DNA from 4 places in the Bradyrhizobium ingae genome. Region 1 is predicted to be linked to each of the others. Evidence: riboswitches for the same ligand, from Rfam matches in the RefSeq annotation. Region 1 holds a riboswitch; each other region holds the start of a gene.
What was found. Region 1 has a riboswitch for cobalamin ahead of metE (5-methyltetrahydropteroyltriglutamate--homocysteine S-methyltransferase). Riboswitches for the same ligand answer to the same signal wherever they lie in the genome.

Region 1 (7,281 bases):
GATCCCGACTCTATCTGGCCCGCCAGGCTTCCATGTCCAATATTGCTGCTCGGCTCCCACGATGATCTGACCATCGCGAATCCCAAACCGGCTGAGATCGTACGTCACGATCATGACGTTTACGGTATTAAACGTCGGGTTCTGGCCGACATATAGCTGATCGCGGATGGTGCTTCTTGCTGCATTCGGCAGTTGATTGACGACGAAGGTATTGACTGTCCCGCCGACATAGCCGATCCCGACCTCTTCCAGCGCAGATCTAACGCCGCCGTGATCCTGATCTATCGTATCGGCCGGCCCGGGAATATTGAGCCACATACCTTTTTCCTGGAGGTGCGCGAACTTTGCAAAGGGGACGGCCTTCGTCTGAGTTCCATTCGTCGCAAGAAGCGCCGCACCGTCGGATTTTGGCGCAAGTAAGTTCGTATTTTGAGCGGGCGCCGCGCTAGTGATGAGACGCCCGGCTCGTTGGGACCGACCGCTTCGGGATTTGATAGCCGTCAGGTTTTTCTTTTGAATTCTTTCCGGCCCAATCTCACGCGAAGTGTCGTTTTTGGGGCTAGGCTCGTTGGCAGCTTCTGCTCGCGCCGCTCCCCCGACGGAACTCGCGGCGAGAGACAGTGCAACAGCAAAGCATCTCTGCGCGCTCGCTTCATGAACCTTCGTCTTCAGCGCGTGAGCCACGAGACAAAGCAACTGACGAGAGCGACGCCACGAGACCTTTGACACCTGAGTTCTCGACGATCGCACAAGACAGCTTGCTCTCGACTTCCATGAAACGAGAGAGATTGCAGTAGAAGTAGACCCCATGGCTGCAGATGACGAGGCAGCAGATTCATCAGGCCCGTCGTTGTTGCGGCCAGATCCATATCGCATCCCGACGTCCTTGACGTGAGGGGCACCACTCTCGTTGACGCACGATTGCCATGTGCCCGCCGGCTGCATCAATTGCCAAAGTTGGTAGGTGACCGGGGCTTAGGCGCTGCTTATCGATTCGCGTGCTCAATTTCCAACGGACAGCGCGTTCGATTGAATACTCGCTTCTCCAGGGCATTCCGCTCCGAGAGGTGGATGTAAAAACCATTTCAGGACGCTGGCTCGTTACGGACACTGAGACGCGCAAAGCACGCTCTTGGCATGGTCGCCACGAAGTCGTCGGATCGCCCGCTGGAAGAGGTTGGCTTTCCCGCTCATAGCGTGCTTCGCAAAGACATGGGATCGACCACCGCGGAAGCGCTTGCAGAGCGGCAAGCCGGTTTTGCTGACGCGCAATAAGTTCGCGCGGATAGACGACACACATTCAATCTACTGAACCGCTCTGGATTGGACGGCATTCGAGCTTCGCCCAAGACCAACGAAACGTGCTGACTCTGGTTCAGAAGGCGCGGCGGCTCGGCAAGTGTCGAGGCCAATACGCGGAAGAAAACCGATCGAGAGACGCGCATGAACCTAAAGGAGGACATTCTTTCGAATGAAGAGCGCCTGTGCTGACGCGGCAAAACCAACGTTCTTGCGGTTCATTCATTGCAGGTCTACGCAGCTCCATCAACCCGATGCGACCTCTCCGGGAATCCATGCCGCTCTTGGGTTAAGAGCTGGCACGATGGCTTTCAATGACATCGTTGAGCTGCCGATGCTGCATACAGGGATGGGTGACAAAGGCAGAGTTTGCATCGGCCGGACCCCGGTCAGTCCTGTGAACCGGCTAGGCGACCTTCGCGGCCGGCTCTTTTGCTGTCTTGATGCGCGTTACGCTGCTCTGACCATCGACGCTGACGGGTACCTCGCCAGCGACGGTGGCGCGACGAACGACCCGATGCTGATCGCCGTAATCGTTCACCGCGTAGTGTTGTGTGGCGCGATTGTCCCACATCGCCACATCACCTTCCTTCCAACTCCAGCGCACGGTGTTTTCGAGCGCAATGATATGAGACTGAAACAGATCAAACAGCTTCTGGCCGTCGTATTTCGGGATGCCAACAAAACGTTGCACCAGGGCGCCGAGGAGCAGCGTGCGTTCGCCGGTCTCGGGGTGGACGCGCACGACTGGATGTTCAGTCTGATAGATCGTTTTGGTGAAGACTTCGTCCAAGTGCTTCTTGTCGAGCTCGCTGGCGCGGGGCATTATTGCGTAGTCGAAGGCGTTGCTGTGAACGGCCCAGAGCTTGTCCGCAAGCCGTTGCAGCGGCGGTGCCAGGTCGAGGTAGGCTGTGACGGTGTTTGACCAGACCGTATCGCCACCGAACGGTGGCATCACAACGCCTCGCAGCACCGCGATCTTAGGGTAGCCATCGACGAAGGTCCCATCGGTGTGCCACAGGTCGGCCCGGCTGCCGGCGCGGACCGAATCAAGCTCGATAATCGACGCCGTCCCCTTAATGGCACCGAGCGTCGGATGACATGCCGGACTTCCGAAACGAAGAGCAAAGCGCTCCTGCTCGGCGTCGTCGAGATGACCCTGGTCGCGAAAGAAGATCACCTTGTTCTCGAGCAGCAGCTCGTTGATTGCGGCGATCGTCTGGTCCGGTAGATCGCCCGACAGCTTGATGTTTCGGATTTCCGCTCCGATGCGCGCGGCGCGTTTGACGATGTCGGCGCGAGGAATGACATTATCCGACAAGCCCGTTGCAATCATAGCGGCACTCTCCAAATTCGCGGCTTGTTCGCCAGACCAGCTGTTCGACTGCGATAGGGGCTGTCGAACGCCAAATTGCTGGACCGCATAGCGGGTTCCGTCAAACTCCACGGTGACGGCGACGAGCCACCCTCGTGCGCTCTTAACGGGGTCTGCGACAGGTGAGGTGTGGCCTATGTGACGATCTTTCATCCCATGATTGACCGATCTGCCGGTTCGATCAATTGCTAACATTGGTAGTTGACCGGGGCACAAAGGTTTAGACTTCGCTGGACGATCGATGCAGAAATTGCCGCTCAGTGCCGAACGAACAAGAAACTCATGGAACGACATGAGAACGCTTGAGATCGGAAGGACAGGGCTGCCAAGCCGATCGACAACAATGGCCGTCAGGGGCGCTGGTCAAAATTTGATTTTGCACCCCATCGTCAAGCTGTTCGTTTATGACCTCCATTGTTGAGGCCGTATTCGCGGCAGCATGCCGCAGAAAAGGTGGTCCTCCTTCGAGGTTGACGTACCGCCCCGGTTGCAGATAAATCGAAGGCGTCGAGGTTCTCCAGGTCTCGCTCGATCTGGAGCTAAGAGGGAAGCCGGTGCGCTCACGATCCGTTCAGGATTGAAGTAATGCCGGCGCTGCCCCCGCAACTGTAAGCGGCGAGTCCGCATCCATACGTGTCACTGAAGCAGATGCTTCGGGAAGGCCGGATGCAGACGATGACCCGCGAGCCAGGAGACCTGCCCCGACAACATAAACGTCCACGGGCGGGGTGTCCGGTGGTACGCCAAGCAGCAGGCGCTTTCGCGGCCCCTCCTGCCCGCGTCCGCCATGGCCTTTGCCCCCACCATAATGGGGTTAAAGCTATGTCTCTTCTCTCACTTCCTGTCGCAACTCTCGGCACGCCACGTATCGGGCCACGCCGCGATCTCAAATTGGCACTCGAAGGCTACTGGGCCGGCAAGATCAGCAGCCGGCAGCTTCTTGAAGCTGCGGCCGGTCTTCGTGTCGCCAACTGGGCGCGCCAGCACTCGCTTGGCGTCACCGTCATCCCCTCGAATGACTTTTCACTCTATGATCAGGTTCTCGATACGAGCGTCATGGTGGGCGCCATTCCCGAGGCGTATGGCTGGGAGGCAGGTCCGGTCCCGCTGAAGACCTATTTCGCCATGGCGCGCGGCTCTCAAGGCGGGGAGCATGAAGCAAGTAGCAGTCACCCCCATGACGCCGGCGGGTCCGCCGCGCAGGAGATGACCAAGTGGTTCGATACCAACTACCATTACATGGTGCCCGAATTCCATAAAGGTCAGACCTTCAGGCTCTCATCCCGAAAGCCGATCGAGGAATATGAGGAGGCGAAAGCCCTTGGCTATCAAACGCGTCCGGTTCTGGTAGGACCGGTCACCTTCCTGAAGCTCGGCAAGAGCGCTGATCTGGCGTTTGATCCGATCTCGCTGCTCGATAGTCTCCTGCCAGTCTATGTCGAGGTTCTCAAGGAGCTGGCGAAACGCGGAGCCGAGTGGGTTCAGCTTGACGAGCCGTGTCTGGTGCTTGATCTCGACGAGACCACGCGGAATGCGCTTCAGCGGGCTTATGGGTGTCTTGCCAAGGAAGTGCCTGACATCAAGATCATGCTGGCCACCTATTTCGGGGCGATCGGCGACAACCTGGCGACCGCTCTGGAGCTGCCTGTGGCCGGACTGCACGTCGATCTTATCCGCGCTCCCCAACAATTGAGCCAGATTGAATGCGGCGCCCGCGCGGACCTCGTGGTTTCGCTCGGCGTCATCGATGGCCGCAACGTGTGGCGTTCTGACCTATCGGCACTGATCGAGCGGTTCAAACCCGTCATTGCAAAGTTCGGCAGGGATCGCGTGCAGCTCGCGCCCTCCTGCTCGCTCCTGCATGTCCCAATCGATCTTGAGCTCGAGACCGATCTCGATCCGGACGTGAAGAGCTGGCTTGCCTTCTCGGTGCAGAAGATCGGCGAGCTCACGGTCCTTGCGAAGGCGCTCGCAGGCGAGGCGAGTGTCGCAGCCGCGCTGACCGCATCCGATCTTGTGGCGACGGCGCGCGAGACCTCCCCGAAAATCCACGACGCGATCGTTGCACAGAGAATGGCGGCGATCGACGACGCCATGCGCCGCCGCACCAGCGCCTTTGCCAACCGCGCAGAGGTCCAACGCAAGCGTTTTGGTCTGCCGGCCTTTCCGACGACGACGATCGGCTCGTTCCCGCAGACCGCCGACGTTCGCAACGCTCGCGCTGCTCATGCCAAGGGCAAACTGACGGACGCGCAATACGAGCAATTCCTCAAGGCGGAGACGGCCCGTACGGTGCAGTGGCAGGAAGACATCGGCCTCGACGTGCTTGTGCATGGCGAATTCGAGCGCAACGACATGGTGCAGTACTTCGGCGAGCAGCTCTCCGGCTTCGTGTTCACCCAACACGGCTGGGTGCAGTCCTACGGCTCGCGTTACGTCCGCCCGCCGGTTCTGTTCGGCGATGTCTCGCGACCGAAGCCCATGACTGTCGAATGGTGGCGCTACGCGCAATCGCTGACCAAGAAACCGATGAAAGCAATGCTCACCGGGCCGGTGACGATCCTGAACTGGTCATTCGTCCGCGATGACCTACCGCGCAGCGAGACCTGCCGCCAGATCGCGCTTGCGATCCGCGACGAGGTCGGCGACCTCGAAAAGGCCGGCGCGACCATGATCCAGATCGACGAGGCAGCGCTACGCGAAGGCTTGCCGCTGCGCCGATCCGACAGGAAGGCCTATCTCGACTGGGCAGTGGAAAGCTTCCACATCTGCTCCTGCGGCGTCGCAGATGCGACGCAGATCCACACCCACATGTGCTATTCGGAGTTCAACGCCATCATCGATGCAATCGCCGCGATGGACGCAGATGTCATCTCGATCGAGACGTCGCGTTCGAAGATGGAGCTGCTCGATGCGTTCACGGCCTTCAAATACCCGAACGACATCGGCCCCGGCGTCTATGACATCCACTCCCCGCGCGTTCCCGAAGCCACTGAGATCGGAGATCTCATCGCCTTGGCCCGCCAACGTCTGTCGGACTCGCAGCTCTGGATCAATCCTGATTGCGGCCTGAAGACCCGCAAATGGGAGGAGGTCCGTCCGGCGCTCGCCAACATGGTCGCGGCGGCGCGCGAACTTCGCAAGGCGTCTTGATGCAAGCGCGAGCTCGGTAGTTAGAGTTGCGTTCATTTGGCGGAATGCCGATCCGTTTCTGGATCAAATGCACTCGTTTCAATGGAGGAACTCCGACAACTCGCATTTCCGCTGAGTGAGCCGGTCGCGCCCGTTGCAGCCTCGCTGGGTCGCTTGGCAGCGAGATGCGCGGGCGCGGCCAATTGCATCTGCCAGGATCCCGGTGAGGACTGTTTCAGACGACGTGAGAAGCAGCAGCGATTTCCAATCGGTCGTTCAGCAGGCGCTACGCTGCGGCTTAACGATTGGTTGGAGCGGCCTCTACTCAGGCGGCCCGCTCAGAAAGGAAAGTCATCACCATACGTAACCACCGGTCTAAGGCTGCTGGCGATGCCGGTTGCAACAACCAGGATGAATGCCATTGCTATCATACCGATATCAAAGGATCCCGTCGCATCCTTAAGAACGCCAACCATGTACGGGCCGACGAAGGCGCCAAAGGCACCGATAGAATTGATGAATGCGATGCCTCCGGCAGCAGCAGCGCCGATAAGGAAACTCTGCGGCATCGTGTAGAGGATTGTCCGCGCGGAGATCGTGCCGATCAGAGCAAGCGTCATGCATGTGAGCGCCGACACGAGCGAGGTGAGCATCACCGAAACGACAAGTCCGGTCGCGCCAAGCATCAATGCGGCGATCAGGTTGTAGATCCTGTACCCCTTACGATCGACACGTCGCGCCCAGTACAACATGCCTATCGTGACAAAGAGATAGGGCACGGCCGAGAGCCAACCGACCTGCGTGTTGTTCAAGTTGTGGCTCTTTAGCATCAGGGGGAGCCAGACGCCGATCCCATAAGAACCGATCGTGAATGCGAAAGTGACGCTCGTCAACTTGAGTACGCGGACGTCCTTCATCGCGGCCCAGAGATCCTTCTTGACCTTCTTGACCTTCTTGACCTTCTTGACCTTCTTGACCTTCTTGTCCTTCTCCCTTGCGAGCTCGTTCAGCAACGCATCACGCTCGGTGGGCGTCAGCCACGAGGCCTTGTCCGGCGTGTCGGCAAGCAGGACGAGGCATAGAACCCCGAGCAGGCAGGCCGGTAGGCCTTCGATCAAAAACATCCACTGCCAGCCGGCCAGTCTCCACACCCCGTCCATTTGTAATAGCCAAGCCGAGACTGGATTGCCGATCAACGCGGACAGCGGTGTTGCAGCCATGAACCAGGCAAGAACGCCCGTTCGGGTTCGCGCCGGAAACCAAATTGAGATGTACCAAATGGCGCCGGGGAAGAAGCCTGCTTCAAACACACCCAGAAGGAAGCGGATCACGTAGAAACTGTATGGTCCAACGGCGAACGCCGTCGCCGCGGCTGCAAGGCCCCAGGTCACCATGATGCGGGCGAGCCAGCGGCGCGCGCCGAAACGATACATCATCATGTTGCTGGGAACTTCCAGCATGCAGTAACCAAAGAA
Region 2 (7,281 bases), on a different contig from region 1:
CTGGTGATCGCGCTGTGCGCCGGCATCGGCTGGCTGGTGCAGAGCTGGCTTGTTCCCGGATGGAGCCATGCCGTCTTGCTCGGCGTGTTGGCCTGGCCGCTGGTTGCGCTCCGGTCGCTCCACGATCATGTCGCTGCCGTCGCGCAACCTTTGCAGTCGGGCGATATCGACGCGGCGCGGCTTGCGGTCGCAGAGATTGTCGGCCGCGATCCCGCCTCGCTCGACGAGGCCGGCATTTCGCGCGCGGCGCTCGAGAGTCTTGCAGAGAATGCATCCGACGGCATCGTGGCGCCGCTGTTTTGGGGCGTGCTGCTCGGCCTGCCCGGCATCTTCGGCTACAAGGCAATCAACACGCTGGATTCCATGATCGGCCATCGCTCCGAGCGTCATCTCTGGTTCGGCTGGGCGGCTGCGCGCATCGACGATGTCGCCAATTTCATCCCGGCGCGGCTGACGGCCCTGTTGTTCGCGCTGGTGACAGCGCGCCCCTCAGGGGCCTTGTCCTGCATGTTGCGGGATGCAAATCGTCATCGTTCGCCGAATGCCGGCTGGCCGGAAGCGGCAATGGCCGGTGCGCTCGGCGTGCGTCTGAGCGGGCCGCGCAGCTATCATGGGGCCGTGACCGACGAGCCCTGGCTGAACGCGGGCGCGCGCGATCCGCTCGCCGCCGATATCGACCGGGGATTGCGGCTCTATATTCGCGCGATGCTGCTGCTCGGCGGCTTGCTCATAGCGTTGGCGCTGGTCTAAGGGGGCGGCGATGCGCGAGCATGGTGGCAATCTCGATGCAGCGGTGCGGCGGTTCGGCGGACGCATCGAGGACTGGATCGATCTGTCGACCGGCATCAACCGGCAGTCTTATCCGGTCGGCGAGATCGAACAGCACGCATGGACTGCGTTGCCGTCGCGGTCCGAGATTGAAGCGCTGCATGAGGCTGCGCGGCAGGCCTATGCAACGCAGGCGCCGCTGCTCGCCATGGCCGGCGCGCAGGCCGCGATCCAGTGTCTGCCGAATCTTTCGTGCAAGGGCCGCGCGCGCATTCTGGCGCCGACTTACAATGAGTATGGTGGGGTGTTGTCCGGCGCGGGCTGGGACGTTGCCGAGGTCTCAGCTCTTGATGCGCTCGCGGGAGCCGATCTTGCCGTCGTCGTCAATCCCAACAATCCCGACGGTCGGCGCCATGAGGGAGCCGACCTCCTCGCACTTCTGCCGCGAGTCGGCCGCCTCGTGATCGACGAAAGCTTTGCCGATGCGCTGCCGGAGCTGTCGCTCGCGCGAGAGGCGGGGCAGGGCGGCCTGTTGATCCTGCGCTCGTTCGGCAAGTTCTATGGGCTGGCCGGCTTGCGGCTCGGCTTCGCGCTCGGCGCGGAAGCGGACATTGCGGCGCTCACGGCGATGGCGGGGCCGTGGCCGGTTTCGGGTGCTGCGATCGCCGTCGGTCGGCGCGCGCTACTCGATCGCGAATGGGCGAGGGCGACGACATCGCGGCTCGAACGCGACTGCGTACGACTAGACACGGCGGCGACATCGCAGGGCTGGCGGCTGGTCGGCGGCACGCCGCTGTTCCGGCTCTACGATGCCGGTGATGCGCTTGCTGCACAGGACAGGCTCGCGCGCCGCAATATCTGGTCGCGCGTCTTTGGCGCACAGCCGGGCTGGCTGCGCCTGGGCCTGCCGGGCGACGAGGCGGAATGGGCGCGCCTCGTCGCTGCGCTTGCATCCTAGCGCGCCAGCGCGAGCAGACCTTCGACGTCCAGATGGGTCTCGATGTGATCGGCGAGCGCGTCGAGCGCGCTCTCGACCCTTGCGCCGTACGGCTGATCGGTTGCGGGAATATCGAGCCGCGCGAGGAAGGCCTTGCGAAAACCGTCCGACGTGAACAGGCCGTGCAGATAGCTGCCGTGCACGCGTCCGTCGCCGGAGATCGCGCCTTCCGGCGCGCCGTCGAGCGTGGCGAACGGTCGCGCGCGATCCGGCCCATCGGTGCGGCCGATGTGAATTTCATAGGCGTCGATCGGCTCGCTGCTCGCGGCGTGGCGTGCAGTGACGCGGGTGAGCGTCTTTTGCGGCGACATCACCGTCGTCACATCGAGGAGGCCGAGGCCGGCTGTCTCTCCGGCCGGCCCCTCGATGCCCTCGGGATCATCCACGCTGTGCCCGAGCATCTGGTAGCCGCCGCACACGCCGAGCACATGACCGCCGCGGCGGTAATGCGCGAGGAGATCGATATCCCAGCCTTGCGCGCGCAGGAAGGCGAGATCGCCGCGCGTCGATTTCGAGCCGGGGATGATGACGAGGCGCGCGTCGCCCGGGATCGCTTCGCCGGGACGGACCATGACAAGGTCAATGTTTGGCTCCAGCTTGAGCGGGTCGAGATCGTCGAAATTGGCAATCCGCGACAGCGCCAGGAATGCGATCTTGCAACGGCCGGGCTTTCGCGCGTCGCCCAGTCCCAACGCATCCTCGGCCGGCAGTTCGCCAGCGCGCGCGAACCAGGGCAGCACGCCAAAGCCGCGCCAGGCTGTCTTTTCCTGGATCAGCCGGTAGCCATCATCGAACAGCGTGGGATCGCCGCGAAACTTGTTGATGACGAACCCCTGGATCATCGCGGCATCGTCGGGATCAATCACGGTCTTAATGCCGACGAGTTGCGCGATCACGCCGCCGCGGTCGATGTCGCCGACCAGCACGACGGGGACGTCGGCCTTGCGGGCAAAGCCCATATTGGCGATGTCGGCCTTGCGTAGGTTGACCTCGGCCGGGCTGCCGGCGCCTTCGACCAGGACGAGATCGGCGCGCGCCTTGAGGCGTTCGAAACTTTCGAGTACCGCGTCCATCAGCGAAGGTTTCATCGCCGCGTAGTCGCGCGCGCGTGCGGTGGCGATGCGCTTGCCCTGCACGATGATCTGCGCGCCGACATCGGTCTCGGGCTTGAGCAACACGGGATTCATGTCGGTGTGTGGCTCGACGCCGGCCGCGAGCGCCTGGAGCGCCTGGGCGCGGCCGATCTCGCCGCCGTCGATGGTCACCGCCGCGTTGTTCGACATGTTCTGCGGCTTGAAGGGGAGGACGCCCAGGCCGCGGCGCTTTGCGGCGCGCACGAGCCCCGCGACGATGAGCGACTTGCCCACGTCCGAGCCAGCCCCCTGGATCATCAATGCGCGCGCCATCGCAAAAGTCTCAGAACTCGACGCCGGCTTGCGCCTTGATGCCGGAGCGGAACGGATGTTTCACCAGCGTCATCTCGGTGACGAGATCGGCGATCTCGATCAACTCGTCCTTGGCGTTGCGTCCGGTGAGGACGACATGCGTCATCGGCGGCTTCTGCGTCTTCAGGAAATCGACGACCTCGGCGATATCGAGATAGTCATAGCGCAGAGCGATGTTGATCTCGTCGAGCACGACCATGCGCAGGCGTTCGTCCGATATCAGCTCCTTCGCCTTCTCCCAGGCGGCGCGCGCGGCGGCGATGTCGCGGGCGCGGTCCTGCGTCTCCCAGGTAAAGCCTTCACCCATGGCGTGGAACTGGCAGAGGTCGCCAAAGTGCCCCGTGAGCAGCCGCCGCTCGCCAGTATCCCAGGCGCCCTTGATGAACTGGACGACCGCGCAGGGCAGGCCGTGCGCGACACATCGAACGATCATGCCGAAGGCCGAGGAGGATTTCCCCTTGCCAGCGCCGGTGTGGACGATAATCAGTCCCTTTTCACCGCTCTTGGTCGCCATGATCTTGTCGCGGGCGACCTTGATTTTCGCCATTTTCGCAGCATGCCGGGCGTCGGCTTCCTCCGCCGCTGGGGTATCCGATTCAGGCGTCATGGGACGTGGTCCTTCGGCTTGACAAGTGGCGGCCATGGGCAAATGGTGGGCCAGCGTTGGTTCCTGTCCTACGACAGGCGAAGAGGGAATGCGATAGGGCTCGAATCGGCAAGATTCGTGTTCGAAAAGCAGCCGCCCCCGCGACCGTGACCGGAGAGATGCCCGAAGCCACTGATCCCCTGGGATCGGGAAGGCGGGGATCGAAGGGATAAACCCCTGCTCCGCAAGCCGGGAGACCTGCCAGCGCGAATGTTTTGGACCGGCGGACGGGGTGTTCCGCGACGGGGAAACGAACCATCTTTCGCGTGGTTCGTGCGCCTCATCGCCTCCCGCAGATATCCTGGAAGGGGCGATGGCCGTCACACTTCATGTTTGCATCACCTGCCGCGCTGGCCAGACGCTCGGCGAAGGTGAAACCACGCCGGGCGCGCGGCTGCACGCCGCGATCCTCGACGCCGGCGTGCCCGCGGGCGTCAACCTGGTTCCCGTCGAATGCTTGTCGGCGTGCAGCCAGGGCTGCTCGGTGGCGCTCACTGCGCCCGGCCGATGGTCCTATGTCTACGGCCGCCTGTCGGATGCCAATGCGAACGACGTGATCGCAGGCGCTTCGGCTTACGCGGCCGCGCCCGATGGAATCGTGCCATGGCGCAGCCGACCTGAGATCTTCCGCAAGCAATCGCTTGCGCGCATTCCCCCCATTGCCGTCGTGCCGGAGGCCGCCGAATGAACACGCTCGCAAAAGTCCCGGTCACGGTCGTCACGGGCTTTCTGGGATCAGGCAAGACGACGCTGATCCAGCATCTGATCACCAATGCCAACGGCAAGAAGCTCGCGGTGCTCGTCAACGAGTTCGGCAGCCAAGGCGTCGACGGCGAGATCCTGAAATCCTGCGCAGATGCCAATTGTCCGGAGGAAAACATCGTCGAGCTCGCCAACGGCTGCATCTGTTGCACCGTGGCCGACGACTTCATTCCGGCGATGGAGCAACTGCTCGCGCGCCGGGTGAGGCCCGATCACATCCTGATCGAGACATCGGGGCTGGCGCTGCCGAAGCCGCTGCTGAAAGCGTTCGACTGGCCGGAGATCCGCTCGCGCATCACGGTCGACGGCGTGATTGCGCTCGCCGACGCCGAGGCCGTTGCGGCAGGCCGCTTCGCACCGGATCCGGATGCCGTGGAAGCGCAGCGCGCTGCCGATGAGAATCTCGATCATGAGACGCCGCTGTCGGAGGTGTTCGAGGACCAGATCGCCTGCGCCGATATCGTGCTGCTCACCAAGGCCGATCTCGCAGGCGCGGCAGGGCTCGAGGTCGCCAAAGCGGCGATAGCGGCCGAGATGCCGCGCCCCGTGCCGATGCTGCCGGTCGTCGACGGCGCGGTGGACTTACGCGTCATCCTCGGCCTGGAAGCTGCGGCCGAAGACGATCTCGCCGCGCGCCCCTCGCATCATGACGGCGAGGACGAGCACGAGCACAATGATTTCAACTCCGTCGTGATCGATCTGCCCGAGGTCATCGATGTCGAGGCGCTGATCGCCTCGGTGCAGCGGCTGGCGCGCGAGCAGAACGTGCTGCGCGCAAAGGGCTATATTGCGGTCAAGGGCAAACCGATGCGGCTGTTGCTGCAATCGGTCGGCGAGCGCGTGCGGCACCAGTTCGATCAGCCCTGGGGCGTGCGTCCGCGACAATCCAAGCTGGTCGTGATCGGCGAGCATGGCGATATCGACGAGACCGCGATCAAGGCGGGACTTGGTATTCCAGGACTTGATATCTGATGCACGTCGTCTTCCGCGAGAGCCGTGGTCTCGAAGAGACCGCGACGCCAAGGGACATCGGTCAGGACCCGGCCGATCTCGTGGTGCTCTCGTTCTCGGATTCCGATCTCGCCGCGTTCGCTGCCGGCTGGCGGCGAGGGTGCGCCAGCCTGCCGTCGCTGCGGCTCGCCAATCTCGCCGAGCTGCGTCATCCGCTGTCGGTTGATACCTATATCGAGCGGACGCTGTTGCACGCGCGCGGCATTCTGGTGCGCCTGATCGGCGGCGAGTCCTATTGGGCCTATGGGCTCGCGGCCCTTCAGCAACTGGCGAAGGACCGCGGCATCGCGCTTGCCGTGTTGCCGGCGGATGGCCGCGACGATGAGCGGCTGGATGCATTCTCGACCTTGCCGGTCTCGACGCTGAGGCGGTTGAAAGTGCTCTGCGACAAGGGCGGGCCGGTCGCCGCACAAGCCGCGATCGCGCAGCTTGCGCTGGCCTCGGGCCTCTATGCGGGGCCGGTGGTTGGCGAGATCGAGGTCCCCGAGATCGGTTTCTACGAGCCGGGGCGCGGTGTTGTCGGGGCGCTGCCCGATCCCGGCGAAAAACCTCGCGCGCTCGTGACCTTCTATCGCTCTTATCTCACGGCTGCTGACACGGCGCCGGTCGATGCGCTGATCGCAGCGCTGCGGGAGAAGGGATTCGATGCCCATGGCGTGTTCGTGACGTCATTGAAGGCGCCGGGCGTTGCCGATTGGCTGCGGGCGAAGTTTGCGCAGCATCCACCCGCGGCCATCGTCAATGCGACCGCGTTCTCCGCGCTTGGGGACGACGGCACGACGCCGTTCGATGCCGCATCGTGTCCGGTTTTCCAGGTCGCTCTCTCCACGGCAAGGCGCGAGGATTGGGCGGACTCTCTGCGCGGGCTCTCGCCCGGCGATCTCGCGATGCACGTCGTGCTGCCGGAGGTCGACGGCCGCGTGTTTGCGGGCGTGGTGAGCTTCAAGTCGGCGGCCGAACGCGATCCCGATCTGCAATTCGCGCATCTCGCCCATCGGCCGGACGATGAGCGTATCGCCGCGGTCATAGCGCGCGTGGCGGCTTGGCAGCGGCTTGCGGAGAAGCCAGCGAGCGAAAAGCGGGCAGCGGTCGTGCTCTCCAACTATCCGGGACGCCCGCACCAGATCGCCCATGCGGTTGGGCTCGACGCGCTTGCTTCGGTCGAAGCGCTGCTCTCTGATCTCGGCGAGGCCGGCTTCGATGTCGAGCCGTTGAGTGCGCTCGGCGACGTCTTGCTCAAGCAGAAATTGACGTGGAGCGTCGCCGACTATCTTGCCGCACTCTCTCGCTTGCCGCGGGCCTTGCAGGATGACATTGCGCGGGGCTGGGGTACGCCTGAGGACGATCCGAGCTGTCGCGGCGGCGCATTTCATTTCGCCGCGATCAGTAGCGGCAAGGCGATCATCGCGGTGCAGCCGGAGCGCGGTGAGGTCAGTCACCGTGACGCCGACTATCACGATCTGTCGCGTACGCCGCGCCATGCCTATGTCGCGTTCTATCTCTGGCTCCGGCAGCAGGGCATCGACGCTGTCGTTCACATGGGCGCGCATGGCACGCTGGAATGGCTGCCGGGGAAATCCGTGGCGCTGTCATCGTCCTGCTGGCCCGAGGCGCTGATCGGCCATCTGCCTGTCATCTACCCCTTCATCGTC
Region 3 (7,281 bases), on a different contig from region 1:
TCGAGATCTTGTGCCAAAGCGAGATCGTCTCCGGCCGTGCAGCGCGTTCGGGCGCGTAGGAACTCTGGTGGTGCCAACCGCCGTCTTCGAGGGCGACGGCGAAGATGTACATGATGGAATGATCCAGCGTCTCGCGGCTTGCCTTCGGGTCCATCTTCTGCGGATCGTTGGCGCCGGTGCCGATCACGTAATGGGTGTGATGGCTGGTGTGGATCACGATGCTCTCGATCTTGGTGAGATCGCCGATCTTCGGCTCCATGCGCCGGGCGAGGTCGATCAGGGCCTGGCTCTGGTACTCCGCCGAATGCTCCTTGGTGTAGGTGTCGAGGATGGCGCGCTTCGGCTCGCCTTTCTCGGGCAGGGGAATGACGTACTGCGCCTTCGGGCCGGACAGCAGCCAAGCGATGAAGCCATCTTCGCCCTCCCAGGCGGGCGAGGGAGCGCCTTCGCCGCGCATGACGCGATCCACGGCTTCGATCGCCATCTTGCCGGCAAAGGCCGGCGCGTAGGCTTTCCAGCTCGAGATCTCGCCCTTGCGCGACTGGCGCGTGGTGGTGGTGACATGCAGTGCCTGCTGGACGGCCTGGTAGGTCGTCTCGATCGGCAAGGCCAGCGCTGTGCCGATGCCGGCGGCGGCCGACGGGCCGAGATGAGCGATATGGTCGATCTTGTGCTCGTGCAGGCAGATGCCCTTCACCAGATTGACCTGGATCTCGTAGCCGGTCGCGAGGCCCCGGATCAGCGCGGCACCGTCGAGGCCGCAGTGCTGGGCCACCGCCAGGATCGGCGGAATGTTGTCGCCAGGGTGCGAATAGTCGGCAGCCAGGAACGTGTCGTGAAAGTCGAGCTCACGAACCGCAACACCGTTGGCCCAGGCGGCCCATTCCGGCGAGATGCGTTGTGCCTGGGGCAGCCCAAACACGGTCGCGCCAGGCGTGAACGGATTCGAGACGGCCTGTGCCCGCGCGCTGGCAACGGGACGACGCGCGACGGATGCCGCGGCAACGGCGGCATTGTCGATGATGCGGTTGCCGATCATCTCGATCACGGCAGGCTCGACCGCGACGGGATCGGAGGCGACCTCGGCGATCTTCCAGGCGAGCTGGTCCGCCCGCGCCAGATGCTCGGAGGATTTGTAGGTGCGGACGTTGTGCGATTTCACGATCGATATCCTTCAGGCGTGATTGGAAGAGGCCGGATTGACTGGCGTCGGTTTTCCAGTCGCGTCGACCGCGACCATTTCGAACGACCCCTGCATGGCGACGCGGCGAGAGCCTGTCGTCAGCGTTTCGGCAATGACCTCGACCGCGACCGTCATCGATGAGCGGCCGACCCGCTCGACATGAGCAGTCAGCTCGACGAGTTCGCCGACGCGAACGGGCTCGTGGAATTGCACCTTGTCGGAGGTCGCCATCACCACCGCGCAGCGGGCGCGTCGGGTGGCCGCGACAGACGCGGCCTTGCCCATGAGGCTCAGCGCATTGCCGCCGAACAGCGTTCCGTAATGGTTGGCCTGTTCGGGGAAGACGATCTCGACGAAGCGTGTTGGCTCGTTTGGTCCGGTAGCTTTGAAGGCGGCCTGCATGGAGCGATATCCGATGACCCTTGCAAGGCGGGTCGGTTATTCGCAATATCTGCAAAGACAAAACTTACGTATAGTACTGAAAAAGTGAAGCTTTGCGAAGCTGAGGCTGTGAATTTGCAAAGTTTGCAAAGTCGGTATGGAGCACCGGATGAAGAAGGCATTCATGGGCGTGCGCCTGAAGCGCCTGCGCGAAGAGCGTAGATTGACGCAGCAGGCGCTCGCTTCCGCAATCGGAATTTCGCTGAGCTATCTCAATCAGCTCGAAAACAACCAACGGCCTCTCACCATCGCCGTCTTGCTCAAGCTCAACGCGGCCTTCGGCGTCGACGTTCAGTTGTTTTCGGAGGATGACGAGGCCCGGCTCGTGGCCGATTTAAGGGAAGCGCTGTCCGATCCGGAGATCGGGGAGACGATATCATCCGCTGAGTTGCGCGAGCTCGCGACCAATATGCCGGCGCTGGGGAGGGCGCTCGTCAGCATCAATCGCCGCTATCGACAGGCGATCGAGCAAAGAGCAGCGTTCGCTGCACGGCTTGGAGAGGATCGCCAGGCTGAGACGGCGATCCTGCCATCGACAGCCTACGAAGAGGTGCGCGACTTCTTCTATGTGCGCCACAACTACATCGTCGAGCTCGACGAGGCTGCCGAACGTCTGGCGCAGCAACTTGCGCCGTCGGACGCCGTCACTCCGGTCATCCTCGCTGAGCATCTTCGCGCCAAATTCGACGTTACGGTTCTGACCGGTGACGCGGCTGACGATGTACATCGCCGCTATGACCCGCAGAACAGGATGCTGCATCTCTCGCGCAGGCTTGAGCCCGGGCAGCGTGCTTTCCAATTGGCGACCCAGATCGCGATGCTCGGCCTCGACCGCGAACTGGGTGCCCTCGTTGATGGCGCGGGATTTGCCAATCAGGAGACGCGCGGGCTCGCGCGCATCGGACTTGCGAATTATTTCGCTGGCGCGCTGATCATGCCTTACGGGCGTTTTCTGACCGAGGCGAAGGCGCAACGCTACGACATCGACATGCTCGGCGAAGTCTTCGGGGTCGGCTTCGAGACGATCTGCCATCGCCTGAGCACGTTGCAGCGGCCGTCGGCGCGCGGCGTGCCGTTCTTCTTCATCCGCGTGGATCGCGCGGGAAACATTTCGAAACGTCAGTCGGCGACCGACTTTCACTTTTCGCGGATCGGCGGCACGTGTCCGTTGTGGAACGTTTACGAGGCGTTTGCATCTCCCGGCCGCATCGTGACGCAGTTTGCCCGGATGCCCGACGAGCGCGCCTATCTCTGGGTCGCACGGACCGTTTCCCACAGGAGCGGTGGCTATGAGTCTCTCAGCAAGACCTTCGCCGTGGCCCTGGGGTGCGACATCAGGCATGCGGGAGAGCTTGTCTATTCACGCGGATTGGACGTTCACGACGCTGCGTCAGCAGTACCCATTGGCATGGGATGCAAGGTGTGCGAACGTATCGATTGTCCGCAACGCGCATTTCCCCCTGTCGGGCGCTCCCTGATGATTGACGAGAGACAGTCGCTGTTTTCACCATATGCTGCGTCCAAATTCTAGAGACGCATGCACGAGGAAGCCGCTCATATCCGCTATCTGGATACGTCTGATGTCGCCGCGCATCTTGTCGGCTTCATCCCTTCGGAGCATTTAACCGCTGGCAGCACTCACAAGGCAAACCAGGCAATTAGGTTGGTCAAATCCACGTTTCGTGACGAATTCAAATGCCTCGTGAAGCAAGTTAAATCCGGAATTGTTATCGAGTGCCCCGAGGCGACCCAGGATTCGATCCTGGATTTATGTGGTGTCGTGGAACGAAAGCTGGAGCGGCTGAAGAAAGAACCGCTTGCCGCCAAGATGGTTGAAGAGATTTTGGCAGTCTCCGGCGCCGAGCTGCGTCGCTGGTCGAAGGACGGCAGAGTACCGACAAGTGGTCGAGCCTATTTCAGCCAAGGCAGAAAGCAGGTTGGACTGTTCCTCTATCCACCCGAGGCGATCCGCGAGCTTTCGTCGCGTCCCGATCAAATTGCACAGTGGCGAAATCAGGATCGACAGCCCCGGTCTTGAGGAACAATATTGCTGTTCTCTCTCAGCGATAAAGTGGTTGCAAACGCTCTGTGCAGTACTGGTGATGCATTTCAATCACACCGTAAGACTAACCGCAGAATCGTCTTGTGAACTTGTTTGACGTGATCAAATCCGAACCCTTACGGTTGTATCGACGGCTCCCTTCGGGGATTAATAGGGAATGCGGTGCGGGGATTGCCCCTATGCCGCGGCTGCCCCCGCAACTGTAAGCGGCGAACCTCTCGTCTCAGGCCACTGGGGAATCTCGGTCCCGGGAAGGCGACGTGGAGGTAACGACCCGCGAGCCAGGAGACCTGCCGTCAGCCGTGGTCACATGCGAAGATGTCGGTCGGGGGAGTACAGACATTGGTTTCACCGGAGCAATCGATCGCTCCGAAAACCTCGTTCGCTGTGACGTGCCACTGACGTCATACCGAGGTTCAAACCGTGTCCCGTATTGTCTCTGCCGGCAGGCGCCTCAGCGCCGGCCTCCTTGCATCCGTTTCCCTCACTTTGCTCGATCTCTCCACCGCCCATGCGCAGCAGGCCGCCGCGGAGCAACTGCCGCCGGTCGAGGTGACCAAGCCTGACGATCAGAACCGCACCCGCGCCAGGGCGACGGGCGAGGGTGATACGACGCGGCGGCGCGCGCCAACCAACACCGCTCCGGGCCGTGCGGCTGGAGGCGTTGGGACGGGTGCGTCTTCCTCCGGCAATGCGACAGGCACGAGCAGCGGCGGCATTGTCGGGGCAGCTACCACCGTCATCACGGCCGCGGATATCGAACATTCGCCGTCGCAATCATTGGCCGAGATCATCGCGACGCAGACGCCGGGCGCCCAGATCACGACGCTCTACGGCGGCCCGATCGCGGCAAAGACCACCGTCGACCTGCGCGGCTTCGGTGCCTTTGCGAGCGCCAATACGCTGGTGTTAATCAACGGGCGGCGGCTGAACGACATCGACATGGCGCAGGTGGATCTCTCCACCATCCCGCTCAACTCGATCGAGCGCATCGAGATCACGCGCGGCAATTCAGGCGCGGTGCTCTATGGCGACAACGCCATCGGCGGCGTGATCAACATCGTCACCAAGAACGGTGTCGGCGGACCGCCAGTTGCCGCGCGCATCGAGGCCGGCTTTGGCTCGTTCAATACCAGGCTCGGCAATGTTTCGACCTCGCTGAGCTCCGGTCCCTGGTCGACCTCGTTCTATGGCAATGTCGTCAAGACCGACGGCTACCGCGACAACAATCGCTATTCCCAGGAGAATGGCGTCGGCAATCTCAACTATTCGACGCCCGACCTGACTGCCTTCCTGACCGTGACCGGAGATAACCAGGAACTGAGGCTCCCGGGCGGCCGCACCGTCGATCCCTCGATCGGACTGGACGAACTCGCCACGGCGCGAAGGGGGACCAGCACGCCATTCAACTACGCCAACCAGCAGGGCTACAGCGCAACGGCAGGCTTCACCAAGACGCTGGTCAATGGCGTCGACCTCATCGTGGACGGCGGCGTGCGCGACAAGAAGCAGCAGAGCGCTTTCTTCTCCAGCCCGACGCCGGTTCCGGCCCTCTTCACGTCGACCTATGTCGATGCCGATCTGACGACGTGGTCGATCACGCCGCGCCTCAGCGTGAAGAGCTTTGCTTTCGGCATGCCGTCGCAGCTCCTGACGGGCATCGACTATTACGACGCGAGCTACCAGCAGAACCGCGGCGCCGGGGAGGGGCTGGCGCCCTGGCACAATTACGACCTCAGGCAGCAAACGGTCGCCGGCTATTTCCAGCACACGCTGGGCGTCACGCCCATGACGGATGTCTCTTATGGCGCGCGGCTGCAGGACTTCAATCTGTCGGCCCGCGACAATTTCAATCCGGCCGCGCCATTCAATACCGACATCGGCGCAGTGCCGCTCAACAGCAACGAGACCAATTATGCGTTGCACCTCGGCGTCGAGCAGCGCCTCAACGACGTGTTCACGCTGTTCGGCCGCGGCGCGCGAGCGTTCCGCACGCCTGACGTGGACGAGCGTGTGTCGTCGGGACCGTCGTTCGACCCCTTCTTCAATCCGCTGCCGCAGACCTTCCAGCTCAAGACCCAGACCTCGCAGGACGTCGAGGGCGGCCTACGCATCAAGGCCGGCGGACTGCAGTTCCAGAGCAGCCTGTATCTCATGGACCTCACCAATGAGATCCATTTCAATCCCGTGCTGTTCTACAACGTCAATCTCGATCCCACCCGCCGTTACGGCTCGGAGACGAGCCTGTCAGTTCGCGTCAATGACGCGCTGCTGCTGCGCTCCGGCATGGCCGTAACGCGAGCCGTGTTCCGCGAAAGCGTCTGGGCCGGCAACGACGTGCCGCTGGTGTCGCGCTACACCGCCAGTGCCGGCGTGACCTGGAACATCTGGCAGAACTACGTCGTGCTCGACGCGACCGCGCGCTTCTGGAGCGAGAAGCGCATGGACAACGACCAGGCCGGAACCCAGAAGCCGATCCCTGCCAATGGCACAATCGACCTCAAGCTCAGCGGCCAATATGAACGTTACTTCTGGTCATTGAGCGTGAACAACATCCTGAATGCGCTCTACTATGACTATGCGATCGCCAGCACGTTCACCGACGGCCGCTTCAGCGCCTATCCGCTGCCGGGCCGCACCTATATGGTGAGGGCAGGTGCCACATTCTGACGCGTCAAGACGCGAAGAGGTGAGGGACGCCGGATGACGGCAAGCGATGATGTCATGGATCTCCTTTCCGGTCAGCTCGACGACGTGGAGGCCGGCTGGAGCGTGGGAACGTTCGGAGCGATCGCCGAATTCACCCGCGATGCCGGCGAGCTGGCCGATCTGCGCCGCGATGAGGTAGCGATCAGCGTGGTCACGGACAGGGGCGGAATTCGTATCCTGTCCCGGCCGAAGCCACGGCTGATCGCTTCGGAATCGCCGACCAGCGAGAGCTGGAGCCATCGCGTCGCGTTGTGCCTTCCAGAGGATGCGTGCGCGATGCATGGACGCACGACACTGACCGAGATCGGCGCCGACGACCAGGCGCTGCGAAGCCGGGATCGCGGCGGCGTGCTGTTCGATCTCGGCCTCGGCACGCTGCAGATCGACGCCTGCATCCGCGTGGATGACGGGGATGTGATTTCAGCGCTTCGAGATCGCACCGGCCGATCGGTATTCGCGCCGGGCAACGATGCGATGAGGATCATCCTCGCGACCAATCCGCATCGCGTCTTCATCAGCCGGGCCGGGCGAGCCGAGGTGTTTCAGCCGATCCCGCCGCCGGGCGGCCGAAGCCCCGATGGACCGCACACACATGTCTTGCCCAAGCTGCTGGCCCATAACCGAACTCATGCGGCAACCGAGCCACTTCCCGATGGCTGGGTTCCCTGCGCTCATCTCTATCCCGCACATCCGCTCCGAGATCAGCTTGGCCGGAAACGGGAGCTTCAGCCCCAACATCAGGCTGCATTCCAGGCGTTGCTCGAGCGATACGGCGAGCCGGCCACTGCGGCGCTCAAGCGAGAGGTCGTGAGGGCTGTGTTGGCATGCCGAGGCCCGAATGCGTTGGCTTTTAGGAACGATCGCGCCAGTCGCGCGACCGTTCGGG
Region 4 (7,279 bases), on a different contig from region 1:
GACGCTGCTCGGCGCCGAACCCTCGCCAAAGGACTGCTTGCGCTATTTCCTGCGCTTCGAGGATGCGTTTCGGGCGGCGGCCGCGGCCAAGATCGCTCGAAAGGGCATTCCGGCGGGTACCAGCCTGCATCTTACTAGTCGCGACATCGCCCGGAAGCTGATAGAAGACGCTCAAATCGGATGTGGAGAACAGTCATGAGCCAATCCCAGGTAACGCATCTGCCGGTCGCAGCCGGACAGGTCGGGCGGCTTTCGCAGGCCCTGATGGCCATGGTGCTTGGCGTTTTCGTCATCGGCATGGTCGGCTTCTCGCACATCGACGTCGTTCACAATGCGGCGCACGACGTGCGCCATTCGAACGCCTTCCCCTGCCACTGACCGGGCGGCATGAGCACGTTTCGCTCGATCGTCTTCTCGTCGGTCATTGCCGGTTTCATCGTTGGTCTCATCGTCACGGTCGCCCAGCAGTTCGGCACCGTTCCCCTGATCCTGAAGGCCGAGGTCTTCGAGAAGGCCGCGGAATCCCATCAGCATGACGCTGCAGCGGCGCCACAGCCGGCTGCGGCCGGCCAAGACCATCCTGCCCATGACCATGCGGCGCATGACCATGGGGGCCAAGGACATGACGATCACGACCACGGAGCTTGGGAGCCGCGCGACGGGTTCGAGCGCAACGCCTATACGGCCGCCGCGAATGTGCTGAACGCGATCGGCTTTGCGCTGCTGCTCGCTGGCTTCTTTGCCGTGCGAAGCGGTGTGACCGGGGAAGGGGTGGCATGGCACGAGGGCCTGCTGTGGGGATTGGCCGGCTTCGTCGTCTTCACCATCGCCCCCGGTCTCGGCCTGCCGCCGGAATTGCCGGGCGTTCCGGCCGCGCCGTTGCTGTCGCGCCAGATCTGGTGGCTCGTCGCGGTGCTCGCGACGGCTTCCGGCCTCGCTCTGATCGTCTTCCGCCGTTCGATGCCGGCCGCCGTTGCAGGCGTGATCCTTCTCGCTCTGCCCCACCTGATCGGTGCGCCGGAGCTGGAACACGTCGAGACCAACGTGCCATCCTCGCTGTCGCACCAGTTCGTGGTCGCGGTCACCGTGACCAGCCTGATCTTCTGGACTCTACTCGGCGCGGCAACCAGCATCGCTTTTGCCCGATTCGACGCGGGCGCAGACCGGCCGGGCTGACGATCTGTCCCGCACCTCAAAGCGTGCGGATGCGTCTTACCACTTGAACGAAGCCGCCACCTCATAGCTGCGTGGCGCGCCCAGGATAATCTGATCGGTATAACCGGGATCCCCCCACGCCGCGTAGAGCTTGTTCGTCAGGTTTCTCACGCGGAAGCTGATCCGCGTCCGGTCGACGGTCGAGAAATAGGACTTCGGGATATCGACGAAGGCAAAGGCATCGAAGGTCGTATAGGCGTTCATGACGACCAGATTGTCCTGGAAATTGAAACGGTCGCCGACGTGGCGCATGGACGCACCGATCTCGACCGGCAAAGCCGTCTCGAATCGGTAGGACGCACCGGCGTTGGCGACGAAGTTCGGGACATTGGGCGGCGTATTGCCGGAGTAGGACTGGAAGACTCCGTTGCCGTCGACATAGCTGAAGTCGACGAAGCGCGACTGCACGAAGGCGACATTGCCCCACAGCTTCAGCCCGCCGAACGGATTGGTCGCGGCCGCGAGCTCAATGCCCTTGGAGGCAATCTTGCCGGCAACGTTGAAGACGATGCCGCTTTCGGGAACGTAGACGTTCTTGCGCTCGATATCGAATACGGACGCTGTGAACTCGGTTCGCTTGTCTTGCGATTGCACCTTCACGCCGGTCTCGTAGGTCCGCGACGTCGTTAGCAGCAACGGCACTGAAGGCGCGAGGATGAAGATGTTCGCGACCGTCGGATCGGCTGCGGTCGCATACTGGCTGTACAGCATTACGCCCGGCGCGATGTCCCAGGTGTAGCCGATGCGGCCGGTGATAGGATTGAAAGTGGTCGAGAACGGATAGCCCTTGGCAGATTCCAGCACGCCATCAGGGTCGAAGCGCGTGCGGTCCAGCTTGATGTCCTCGAAGCGGATACCGCCGATCAGCGCGAAGGTCGAGGTCAGCTTGATCCGGTCCTCGAACGACAGCGACGCGGTGTTGACACGGGTGTAGATCTTCTCGTCGGTGCGCGAGCCATAGAGCCCACGGTCCGGGTTGAGCAGGTCGACGTAATCGTTTCCGAACAGCGTGTCCTGCGAGACGTTGAACTGGTTGTTGCTCGCCATGACGGTGGCGACGAAGCGGTTGTCCAGACCACCGATGTTGGAGTTGACGGTGAGGTCGGTGATGTTGCCGTAGAGCCGCTGCGCGTGATCGAGCGCCAGGCGCTCACGATAGATGCTCTGCGCGCCGGCAAAACCGCCAACGGTCTGGTCAAATGACGAGATTTCGTTATTGAACCAGTGCCTGTGGGCGTCATAGCCGTAAACCTGGCTCTTCAGCGAGACGTTGTTGGTGATGTCCCACTGGAAGCCGCTGCGCAGCCACAGCTCGCTGGCGCCGCTGTGATTGTCGAGCACGTTGTAGTTCGTGGTCAGCGTGCGCGCATCGATCGTGACCGGGACCGGCGTGCCGCCGCCAAGGTAATAGTTGCTCCAGACCCCGGAGACGATGCCCGTCGTTGGCACGATGCCTGGTGCATTCGCCGGCACCAGCGGCGTCCCCCAGTAGAAGCGGTCATTATCCTGTCGGTATTCGGCCGCGCCCCAGATCTTCAGGCTGTCGTTGACACGATAGTTCAACTGGCCGGAGACATTGCTCAGCTTGGAATAGGTGTCGTCGATGAAACCCTTGTCGTTGAAATGGCTGATGTCGAAGCGATAGTCGAGGCCGTCGATCAACGTGCTGCCGCCCGACCCGTATCCGGCGCGGTAGCCGTTGAAGGAATCGTAGGAGGTGAAGGCTTCGTTGACGATCGGACCTGTGTGCGGCGCCTTGTTGACGTAATTGATGGCGCCGCCAGTCGCGCCGAGACCCGCCACCAGCGAGTCTGGTCCCTTGATGATCTCGACCTGCTGCAAGCTGGCCACGTCCATCGGACGGCCGGTCATGGTCGACGGCCCGATCGGGATGCCGTTGTAGAGGGTGCTGATCTGGTCGCCGGTAAAGCCGCGCATCGAGAAGATGGCGGGCGCGCCCGGCGCATCGCCGCCGATCACGCCGACCGCCACTTTGGCAACTTCGGTCGTCGTCCTGATGCCCTGATCCTGCATAGTCTGCTGGCTGATCACCTCGACGGTCGCCGGCATTTCACGCGCGGTGATGCCGAGCCGCGAACTGACGTCGGTGACGGCGGCCGTGTTCAATGGCGTTTCGACCGGGGCGCTCGCGCTCGAGACGATCGGGCGCGCAACGACGGAAGTGGCCGGCTTGCGGCCTGTGGTCCGACGTGCCGTGCGAGGCTTCTGATTGCCGGGGCTGACGGCTGGCGCAGGCTTTGGAGTAGATGGAGAGACGGTGACGGGACCGATCTCGACAGGCGGCTTGTTCTGGGCCGCGCTCTGCGCGATCGCCGCTGATGACAGCGATACCGAAGAGAGCAGGGAAATCAGGAAAACACGCGAAAACCCTGGCGTAACGCCGGACCGAAAATGAAAATGTTGCACAACAATGCTCTGCGGCGATGCAAACAAACTGTCACCGCGGTTGCCTTAGTCATCTGCCTTCGCCCCAGGCACAGATGTTTCGGCTGCTGGTTCGACACCGGGACACCCCGCCCGATGCGTTCGCGCGTGACTCATGGCTGGCAGCAGGTTTCCTGGCTCGCGGGTTATCGCGTTCGACCGCCTTCCCAGAGGCCCAATTCGGGGCTCCAGTGGTACGTTTGGTCGTCGGCTATCCGCCTACAGTTGCGGGGGCAGCCGCGGAATTGCCCGCTGTAACGGACGCACCGCATTCCCTTTGGTAGCCCTTGCGGGCACTACCGCTTATAAAAATGGCATCCGGCGCTAAGAGCGTCAATATTCGCGTAGTCGGTTCGACCGGCCGGTACTTCGATCGTTGCGAAGTGTGACTGTTTTGCCCCGACTGTAGGAGGAGATCCTCCATGCTCTTTAGAACGGTCTAGCGTTGCTTGGCTAACACATTGAACCACAGCGTCGCGTTGTAGAGATCGGCGGTTGCCTGATCCGGAGTAGCGGATGGCGCGGCGCGATGATCGATCACGAGGAGGTGGGGACCGGGCTTGACGATCGGAATCCCGGCGATGCCGTCAGAATCGGTCTTGAATTTCGGGATGTCCTTCTCCGGGATCGCCGTCTTGCCGTCGCCACTTTCGACCTCGGCGTCGGACTGCGGTTTGCCACGAAACAGCACCTTGATCCTGAGCGTTTCGCCCGGCTTGGTCTTGGCGGGATCGGACAACGGCACGAGTTCGAGATCGTGTCCGAGCACCTCCTGCCACGGCGCGTCGGCCCCCGTGATCGCCTTGGCGAACTTTCCCGACCAGAAGCTCTCGACCGCATCAGGCATCAGCCGCCGCGTCGCGTTGCGATAGAGGCCGTCCTTCGTCTTGATCCAGAAGCCGTTGTCATAGCGCGCCGCGAGCAGCGTGTGTCCGGCATCGTCGAACGGTTTTGATCTGGCAATCTGAACGCCGTTCTCCGAGGCGGCCGCAAGGCCGTCGAGCAGCGAGTTGCGTGCTTTCGACGTGATCGCGAACAGGTCCACCACCTTGTCGGCGAAGGCGGGGGGCCGGTCGTCGGGATGACCGTAGTTGACGACGGCACGGCGCGCGTTCGCCGGCCCGGACAGCGTGATCCAGACGTCATGTGCAGTCGACGGAGCGGCCGAGCAGAGCGTTAACGCAGCCGAGAGCAGCAGAGATTGAATGGAACGGGAAGAGATCATTTGGTCACCAGTTTTGGCGCCGCCGCGGCCACCACTGTCGGGAAGCGATAGCTCACGCCCGCGAGGACAGCGAGGGTCGGCTGGGCGCTGACGAAGATGTCGGATGAATTGGCGTTGACCGGGTTGCCGAAATTGATCGCGATCTCGCTGACCCGATCACCCGGATACCAGGTTGCCTGTGTGAATGCGGTCCACCCCTCAGGCCAGGAATAGGCGATCTTTCCGGTCACGCGCGAGTACGGCGAGGTCGTGATGAGGCCGTCCTGGGTCAGGTTCTTTTTGCCGACGAAGGTCACATAGGCCGAGCCGGACAGTACCTGCGCATTGACGGTCGCAACGTTGAAGTCGACGCCGACATTGGCGACATAGTTCGGCACGTTCGGCACGAAATAGGACGGCGCCGCATCGACGAGGCGCGCCGTTATGCCGGTATAGTTGGCGAACAGGGACACATTGTTGACGGGCTCCTGGATCACGAACCAGCGTGCATCGACATCGTATCCGTTGCGCTGAGCCTTGCCCAGGAACGTAACCGGCAGGCCGGCATCGGCTTGAAACGCCTCGTTCGCGGAGTCGGTCGTCCAATAGCTTGCCAAAAATCTGACGCGATCGAAGGTGAGCTGGAACCCGCCTTCGCGACTGACGATCTTGAACGGCTGAATGCCGGGATTGCCGATAAGCTCCGCGGGCACGTCGACGCTGCGGAAGCCCTGGCCATAATTGGCAAACAGCTCGAGCCATCTTACCGGCGTGATCGCGACGCCGACCTTCGGGCTCGTAACGCCGTTCGAGATGTTTGGCGTCCCGCCGAGCGTGATGCGGTCGTTGATATCGTAGTAAAACTGGTCGTAGCGTGTGCCCGCCGTGAACTTGAGCCAGGGGAGCGGTTTGACCTGGACCTGTCCAAAGCCGGCGACGTTGGTCTGGGTCAACCCGACATTGACCACGGCCGGCCCGGTCACGGCACGCGCGGTCGTCGGAGCCTGGAACGCCTCGATGAAGTCGGTGCGCCAGTTGCTGCCGAGCAGGACCTGCACCGGGATGTCGTCGCCGATGGCGCCGGTCCAGACCTTGCTCACGCGGCCGCCGACCATCGTGCGGTCTTCGTGCTGCACGCGCTGGCCACCGCCGAAATCGGCGAAACGGTTCGAAAACTGGTGGCTGACGTACAACGTCCCCTTCAGTTCCTGGTCCTGGGCGCCCGAACTGTAGTTGGTGACGAAGTTCTCGAGTTGCTTGTTGCCGCCGTCGGTCGGATTGGTGGCTGAGCGCTCGGAGATCGCGCCTGCGGCGATCGCATCGCGATTTGCATAGCCGGGCGAGCCGTATTCCGTGCCATAGGCCTGCGCGCGGAACGAGATGGTCGCACCGTCAGGCAAGATCGTCGTGACCTTGTTGAACGAATTGTAGCGATTGATGAAGCTATTTTCGCGATAGCCGTCGGTGTGATAGCCCTCCTGCGCCAGATAAGGCAGCCACGCACCTTGCGTCGTACTGTAGGTGGCGACGCCCCGCGCGGTGCCTTGCGTGCCGCCGGAGACGCCGACGCTCGCGAAGGGCTCGGCCTGCTTGGTCGTGATGTTGACCGAGCCGCCCATGTTGGAATCGCCGTATTCGACCGAGAACGGTCCGCGCACGATCTCGATGCTCTTCACCGTCTCGGGGAAAAGCACGTTGAGGTCGGCGTAGTTCGGCGTGTGCAGCGAGGAGACCTCGTTGAGCGGGACGCCGTCGATGAAATAGGCGATGTCGCGGCCATGCTCGGCGTCGGTGTAGCCGCGTAGCGAGAGGCCATAGCCGATGCCGCCTTGGCCGTAGTTGGACACGTTGAAACCGGGGAGCGGGCGGAACAGGTCGCCATAGGTCGCGACCGCCAGCCGGCTGATGGCCGGCGCGTCCAATACGGTCACCGCAGCGGGGAGGGCTGTCACGGCGCTCGACACGTCGCCGCGGCTTGCCGTCGCGCCTGCGCCGATGGAAAGCCCAAGCGCGGGCTGCTGGGAGGATGCCCGCGCAACGGGCCTGTTCTGCGCACGGCGCGCGGTGCTCGTTCGCGAGGCCGCCTCGGTTCGTCGGGCGCGTTTGGGCGCAGCTTCCGGCGCTGCAACCGTCACAGGGGGCAACGGCGCGGATGCGCTCGGTACCGTCTGTGCATTGATTGAATCTTCGGCCGCGAAGCCGGACAACGTCATGCTGGCCAGTGCCAGGTGCCAAGAAACCCTACGCAACTCGTCCCCCTTTACGCGGCGAGCTTCGGGCCCGGCATTCCGAAGTCGCTGGTATGATGTCTTACCCGAATACTCATACAGTGGTATGATGATTTAAGTAAATCGTCATACTGCGTGGCTCTGGGCCTCAACCGGGACCGGGGCGAAATACGGACAGTCAGTCCCA

Region 2: linked by a shared signal. The riboswitch ahead of ACV1FX_RS05990 (DUF1636 family protein) and the one ahead of metE (5-methyltetrahydropteroyltriglutamate--homocysteine S-methyltransferase) in region 1 are both predicted to bind cobalamin.
Region 3: linked by a shared signal. The riboswitch ahead of ACV1FX_RS01745 (TonB-dependent receptor) and the one ahead of metE (5-methyltetrahydropteroyltriglutamate--homocysteine S-methyltransferase) in region 1 are both predicted to bind cobalamin.
Region 4: linked by a shared signal. The riboswitch ahead of ACV1FX_RS01775 (TonB-dependent receptor) and the one ahead of metE (5-methyltetrahydropteroyltriglutamate--homocysteine S-methyltransferase) in region 1 are both predicted to bind cobalamin.

Annotation. Positions count from the first base shown of each region.
Region 1 covers NZ_JBVUBB010000010.1:183,686-190,966, reverse strand. Annotated here, with positions in the region: gene ACV1FX_RS17725 (carbohydrate porin) at 1-684, opposite strand, end outside; gene ACV1FX_RS17720 (TauD/TfdA dioxygenase family protein) at 1,706-2,635, opposite strand; cobalamin riboswitch at 3,168-3,392, shown strand; gene metE (5-methyltetrahydropteroyltriglutamate--homocysteine S-methyltransferase) at 3,497-5,827, shown strand; gene ACV1FX_RS17710 (MFS transporter) at 6,145-7,281, opposite strand, start outside.
Region 2 covers NZ_JBVUBB010000003.1:205,222-212,502, forward strand. Annotated here, with positions in the region: gene cbiB (adenosylcobinamide-phosphate synthase CbiB) at 1-750, shown strand, start outside; gene cobD (threonine-phosphate decarboxylase CobD) at 761-1,726, shown strand; gene ACV1FX_RS05980 (cobyric acid synthase) at 1,723-3,171, opposite strand; gene cobO (cob(I)yrinic acid a,c-diamide adenosyltransferase) at 3,182-3,817, opposite strand; cobalamin riboswitch at 3,858-4,076, shown strand; gene ACV1FX_RS05990 (DUF1636 family protein) at 4,170-4,544, shown strand; gene cobW (cobalamin biosynthesis protein CobW) at 4,541-5,590, shown strand; gene cobN (cobaltochelatase subunit CobN) at 5,590-7,281, shown strand, end outside.
Region 3 covers NZ_JBVUBB010000001.1:366,904-374,184, forward strand. Annotated here, with positions in the region: gene ACV1FX_RS01725 (MmgE/PrpD family protein) at 1-1,162, opposite strand, end outside; gene ACV1FX_RS01730 (acyl-CoA thioesterase) at 1,175-1,585, opposite strand; gene ACV1FX_RS01735 (short-chain fatty acyl-CoA regulator family protein) at 1,734-3,155, shown strand; gene ACV1FX_RS01740 (hypothetical protein) at 3,162-3,662, shown strand; cobalamin riboswitch at 3,801-3,998, shown strand; gene ACV1FX_RS01745 (TonB-dependent receptor) at 4,110-6,356, shown strand; gene ACV1FX_RS01750 (DUF6925 family protein) at 6,390-7,281, shown strand, end outside.
Region 4 covers NZ_JBVUBB010000001.1:375,043-382,321, forward strand. Annotated here, with positions in the region: gene ACV1FX_RS01760 (hypothetical protein) at 1-199, shown strand, start outside; gene ACV1FX_RS01765 (CbtB domain-containing protein) at 196-378, shown strand; gene ACV1FX_RS01770 (CbtA family protein) at 388-1,176, shown strand; gene ACV1FX_RS01775 (TonB-dependent receptor) at 1,213-3,642, opposite strand; cobalamin riboswitch at 3,768-3,976, opposite strand; gene ACV1FX_RS01780 (DUF4198 domain-containing protein) at 4,100-4,885, opposite strand; gene ACV1FX_RS01785 (TonB-dependent receptor) at 4,882-7,113, opposite strand.